DNA from 2 places in the Sodalis sp. RH20 genome. Region 1 is predicted to be linked to the other one. Evidence: predicted binding sites of a transcription regulator. Region 1 holds the regulator's gene; the other holds the start of a gene.

Region 1 (3,167 bases):
ACCGTCGCGTTTCAGGTTGCGATCGATAACGTCGAAATAGGTGGCGTAATTCTTGGGGCCTACGTGTTCGAACATGCCGACTGAAACAATACGGTCAAATTGCATATCCAGATCGCGATAGTCCTGCAGCAAAATGGTGACATCCAGTCCCTCGCAGCGCGTTTGCGCCAGCTTTTGCTGCTCGGCAGAGATAGTGACGCCCTGTACCGATACGCCATAATTCCTGGCCGCGTAGGCGGCAAGCCCGCCCCAGCCGCAGCCCACGTCCAGCAGCGTCAGGCCGGGTCGCAGCTGCAGTTTTTCGCAAATCATCTTCAGCTTATCCTGCTGGGCTTCCTCGAGGGTGGTCGCCTGTTTCCAGTAGCCGCAGGAATATTGCATATAGGGATCGAGCATCTTTTCAAACAGATCGTTACCCAAATCGTAATGTTCTTTGCCCACGATCCAGGCCCGCTTGCGCGACTGGAGGTTCATCAGCCGGGCGGCGGCAATGCGTAAGGTATCTTTTAAATGATGCGGAAGTTTATTCTCCAGACCCGCCCTGAGAACACGCTGGAAAAAAATGTCCAGCCGCTCACACTCCCACCAGCCATCCATGTAACTCTCGCCCAATCCCAAAGATCCATCCTGCAATACGCGCTTAAAAAATCCCGGATTCTTGATTCGGATATCAAATGGTCTTGAACCATTGAGTTCAATACCGGCTTCAGAGAGCAATTCATGGACGATACGGTACCAATCATTATCATGAAAGCTCAGGTCTTCAACGCACGAGGAACTCATAGCTTCTCCATCACCTTTCTTCTGCAGTGCCCCGTCAGGAAAAGCACTCACCATGCCTGCGGGCTTTATAAGAATCCACGGTTATCCGTGGTGTCTGAAGTATCACCATCAACAGAGGAATATAAAGTAAACCTTAGACTGCGACTTAGCCGGGCGCTTTATAAAAGGGTGATGTCATGTTGGAAAACACGACATACTTTTATACAAATTTATTAGACAACTCGTTATAATTGTTAACGATATTGAGTATAAGCCTGCATTTTAATTTAGACAATAGCTAACGCGCTAATGTATTTCCCATTATAACTTAATGATTTCTCGCTGAAACAATAACTCTTTGCACAGAGATCATTATATGAAAAATCTTGTGTCCGAGGCGGACGGCGCTTTACATAGCAACAGACCCTGGAGGCGCCAGCCGGTTGCCCGGGCCTGGCGCGTGGCCTTAAGCGGGGAAGGGACCGTCTGCGACCGAACGGCGTTCAATCAGCGACGGATGGACTTCGATGGTTTTGGCGTTCTCGCGTTTGCTGGTAATCCTATCGAGCAGCATGGTAAGCGCCGCCTCGCCCAAATCCTCTTTAGGCTGATGGATGGTGGTCAGCGCCGGGCTGAAAAAGCACGAATTGCGCACGTTGTCGTAGCCGATGATAGAAATATCCTCAGGTACGCTCAGGCCCATTTCATTAATGGCGCACAGTGCGCCCATGGCCATAATGTCGCCGCCGCAGAAGACCGCGGTGGGACGCGGCGTTTGCGCCAGGATTTGTTTCATCGCCAGGTAGCCGGATTCAGGCTCGAAATTGCCTTGCACAATCCAGCGGTCGTTTAACGGGATGCCGGCCTCCGCCATGGCATGCAGATAGCCGCGGTGGCGGCCGCCGCCGGTGTTGCGCGCCAGCTGTCCGGGAATGGCGCCGATGGCGCGATGGCCGCGTTTAAGCAAATATTGCGTCGCCATATAACCGCCGGCAAAGGCGTTATCGATAATGGTGTCGGTAAAATCACGGCGGGCCTCACCCCAATCCATGACCACCATGGGGATATGCTGATATTCCTCAAGCATATCCAGCAGCGTTTCGGGATACTCGGCGCACATCACCAGCAGGCCGTCGACGCGCTTTTGCGCCAGCATCGCCAGATAGGCGCGCTGTTTTTCGAGATCATTGTGCGAATTGCACAATATCAGGGTATAACCGCGAGCAAAGCAATGGTGCTCAATCGCCTCGATAATTTCGGCGAAATAGGGCGCCTCGCTGGTGCTGGCGAGCAGGCCGATGGACTTGGTGCGATTGACCTTCAGGCTGCGCGCCACGGCGCTGGGTGAATAATGCAGTTGTTTAATGGCGTCCAGCACGGCAATTTGAGTGTCTTGCGCAACAAAACGGGTTTTATTGATCACATGCGAAACGGTGGTTGTCGATACATTAGCGCGTTTTGCCACATCTTTAATGGTTGCCATGCCTTTGATACTCCCGTACGCCCTGGCTGGAATAATGTCTGTCGAAGGCGCAAGCACTTTCCGACGCTGTGGAATTAACCGTTAATTTTCGTTCATCCCGCGCCAAAGTGAAAGTGTTAAATGTGGCGGCTACAGGTTGGGAGCAAGCTTTTTCATCGCTGTTATGGCAAACTGACGATAACTGCTCTGCGGGCCGGTGGATAAGGCCGGCGCCCTGGTTTACGTTAAGGAGATAGAATGGACAGCGATTTAAAAATGTCGTTACTGACCACGGTGTTCTCGCTGCTGGTGATTATTGTCTTCAGCTTTACCGCCGTCATGAACTGACACCCTCTCGGTTCAGATATAAAAAAGAGGAGCCTTGGCTCCTCTTTTTTTTCCGGCGCGCCTTCAGCGGATATTTTTCGGCGTGACCACCCGGCGGGCGCCCACGTAATGATCCTGCCAATAATCCTCACTCAGATAGCTGATACGGATATCGCTGCCGGTGCGGGGCGACTGGATAAAGCGACCATTGCCAAGATAGACGCCGACGTGATCCGCCGCGCCGCGATTGGAAATATGGAAAAAGACCAGGTCGCCGCTTTCCAGCTCGTCTTTCTTAACCGGCGCTGCGTCGCGCAGGTGGTACATTTCGTTGGCGGTGCGCGGCATATGGATGCGTACCACATCCTTGTAGGCATAATAAATCAGGCCGCTGCAGTCAAAGCCGGTATTAGGCGACATGCCGCCCCAACGGTAAGGCTTGCCCATTTGGGAGAGGAGTTTATTCATGGCGGTAAGCTTGGCGGTCTGGTAGCGTTTCTTATGGCTCTCGCTCATCTTTATCGGCTGATCGTTGGCCAGCAGTTCTACCGCCGCCTGATCTTTTATCATCCGGTGCCGGCCGTAACCTTTTTTATAGCCTTTTTTCGGCGGAGTG
Region 2 (3,167 bases), 1.6 Mb from region 1:
GCGGGTCAACGCCGCGCCGCGCGCAGCGCTTAGCCCATGCGGTAATTCGGGGATTCTTTGGTGATGGCGACGTCATGGACGTGGCTTTCCTGAATACCCGCGCCGCTGATACGCACAAATTCAGCCTTGGTGCGCAGCTCGTCGATAGTAGCACAGCCGGTCAGGCCCATACAGGAGCGCAGCCCGCCCATTTGCTGGTGGACGATTTCCTTCAGGCGGCCTTTATACGCCACCCGGCCTTCGATACCTTCCGGCACCAGCTTGTCGGCGGCGTTGTCGGTCTGGAAATAGCGATCGGAGGAGCCCTTGGACATGGCGCCGAGCGACCCCATACCGCGATAGGATTTAAACGAACGGCCCTGGTAGAGCTCGATTTCACCGGGGGATTCCTCGGTGCCGGCCAGGAGCGACCCGACCATGACGCAGGAGGCGCCGGCGGCGATGGCCTTGGCGATATCGCCGGAGAAACGGATACCGCCGTCGGCGATAACCGGGATGCCGGTGCCTTCCAGCGCTTCCACCGCATCGGAAATGGCGGTGATTTGCGGCACACCCACGCCGGTGACGATACGGGTGGTGCAGATGGAGCCGGGACCGATGCCCACTTTAACCGCGCTGACGCCCGCCTCGACCAGCGCGATGGCGCCGGCGCCGGTGGCGATATTGCCGCCGATAATCTGCAGGTCGGGATATTTGGCGCGGGTGGCGCGGATACGTTCCAATACGCCCTCGGAATGGCCGTGGGAGGAATCGATCAGCAATACGTCGACGCCGGCGGCGACCAGCGCGTCGATACGCTCTTCGTTACCGGCGCCGGCGCCTACCGCCGCGCCTACCCGCAGGCGGCCGTGCTCGTCCTTGCAGGCGTTGGGCTTGCGCTCCGCTTTCTGGAAATCCTTGACGGTAATCATGCCGAGCAGATGGAAATGCGCATCCACCACCAGCGCTTTTTCCACGCGCTTTTCATGCATTTTCTGCAGCACGACTTCGCGCGCCTCGCCTTCTTTTACCGTGACCAGGCGCTCTTTCGGCGTCATGACCGCGGTAACCGGCTGGGACAGGTCGGTGACAAAACGCACGTCGCGGCCGGTGATAATGCCCACCAGCTCGTTGTCGTCGGTGACCACCGGGTAGCCGGCAAAACCGTTACGGGCGGTCAGTTCCTTTACCTGGGATAAGGTGGTGGCGGGAGTAACGGTCTTGGGATCGGTGACCACGCCGCTTTCGTGTTTTTTCACCCGGCTGACTTCTTCGGCCTGGCGTTCGATGGACATATTTTTATGGATAAAACCAATGCCGCCTTCCTGGGCCAGGGCGATAGCCAGGGGCGCTTCAGTCACGGTATCCATGGCGGCGGAGAGCAGCGGAATATTCAGGCGTATTTTTTTAGTCAGTTGCGTGCCGAGTTCGGCCGTGTTGGGTAACACCGTGGAATGTGCAGGTAACAGGAGGAGATCGTCGAACGTTAGAGCTTCTTTTGCGATACGTAACATAGCAATATCTCACCAGGATGAATGTATAAAATATTGCCGTGGCATTATACAGAACGTAACCGGTTGCCTCCAGCACTTTTTAAAAAAAATGCTTGATCTGCGCTGAGCGATAAGTAACATCAATCGATTAACCCTTATTTATAGAAGTTGATCTGGCTCACATGTCTTCACCGCCCACCGCTTTGATTTTTACCGTCTCCCGTCTTAACCAGACGGTGCGCGAACTGCTGGAAGGCGAAATGGGCCAGGTCTGGCTGACCGGCGAAATCTCCAACTTCTCGCAGCCCGCCTCCGGCCACTGGTATTTTACGCTGAAGGACGATCGCGCCCAAGTGCGTTGCGCGATGTTTCGCAACAGCAACCGGCGGGTAACCTTCCTGCCGCGCAACGGCCAGCAGGTGCTGGTGCGGGCGGCGCTGACGCTGTACGAACCGCGCGGCGAATACCAGTTGGTAACCGAAAGCATGCAGCCCGCCGGCGACGGCCTGCTGCAACAGCAATTCGAGCAGCTTAAGCAGCGCCTGTCCGCCGAAGGTCTTTTTGACAGCATCCATAAGCAGCCTTTGCCCAGCCCGGCCCGCCGGGTCGGCGTGATCACCTCCGCCAGCGGCGCGGCGCTGCATGATATCCTCAATATTCTGCGGCGCCGGGATCCCTCGTTGCCGGTGGTGATTTATCCCACCCAGGTGCAGGGCCAGGACGCGCCGGCGCAGATCGTGCGCGCCATCGAGGCCGCCAACCGGCGCGGCGAGTGCGACGTGCTGATCGTGGGCCGCGGCGGCGGTTCGCTTGAAGATCTCTGGGGCTTTAACGATGAGCGGGTGGCGCGGGCGATTTTTGCCAGCCGCCTGCCGGTGGTGAGCGCGGTCGGCCATGAAACCGATGTCACCATCGCCGATTTTGTCGCCGACCTGCGCGCCCCTACCCCTTCGGCGGCGGCGGAGCTGGTCAGCCGCAACCAGCTGGAGCTGGCGCGGCAATTACAATCCCAGCAGCAGCGCCTGGAAATGGCGATGGACTATTTTATGGCGCAGCGCCAGCAGGTCCTGACCCGGATGCAGCACCGCCTGCAGCAACAGCATCCGCACCTGCGCCTGGCGCGCCAGCAAACGGCGCTGATAAAACTGCGCCGCCGGCTGGACGACAGCCTGCAGGGGCAGCTGCGCCAGGCGCGCTTACGCCAGGAGCGTTTGCTCCAGCGCCTGGGCCAGCGGGCGCCGCTGCCGCGCATTAATCACGCGCAGCAGCGCTTACAGTCTTTAGGCTACCGGCTACGGCAGGCGATCGGCGGCCGCTTGAACCAGCAGGGACAAATACAGGCGCTGCGCTACCGGCTGGCGCAGGGCATCACCCGGCAGTTAAGCGGGGAGCAGCGGACCTTCGGCATGCTGTGCTCCCAGCTGGAAGCGGTCAGTCCGCTGAAAACGCTGGCGCGCGGGTTCAGCGTTACCACCGATGCCAAGGGGGCGCTGGTCAAACGGGCCCGGCAGGTGAAGGCGGGGGATATCCTGTCAACACGTCTGGAAGACGGGCGGGTGGAAAGCCAGGTGCTGAGCGTCACGCCCGCCGCGGCGAAACCCGCGCGGCGCGCCAAGGACGCCAATTAACGCCCGGGGCCGGCCCCCGGACGCCTGATTATTTCTGATTACCGCGCGCAGAGGCCAGGCGGGCAAA

Evidence for each region. The regulator PurR, encoded in region 1, represses purine synthesis genes. The targets are predictions, from matches to a motif close to CANGCAAACGTTTGCNTG.
Region 2: a site for PurR is predicted at 1,546-1,563, ahead of guaB (IMP dehydrogenase). Genes of this name have one in related genera too.

Annotation. Positions count from the first base shown of each region.
Region 1 covers NZ_CP178733.1:1,928,302-1,931,468, forward strand. The annotation lists gene cfa (cyclopropane fatty acyl phospholipid synthase) at 1-783, opposite strand, end outside; gene purR (HTH-type transcriptional repressor PurR) at 1,229-2,245, opposite strand; gene ACL2XM_RS08975 (YnhF family membrane protein) at 2,483-2,572, shown strand; gene ACL2XM_RS08980 (NlpC/P60 family protein) at 2,636-3,167, opposite strand, start outside.
Region 2 covers NZ_CP178733.1:319,216-322,382, reverse strand. The annotation lists gene guaB (IMP dehydrogenase) at 30-1,493, opposite strand; gene xseA (exodeoxyribonuclease VII large subunit) at 1,655-3,100, shown strand; gene ACL2XM_RS01515 (MFS transporter) at 3,129-3,167, opposite strand, start outside.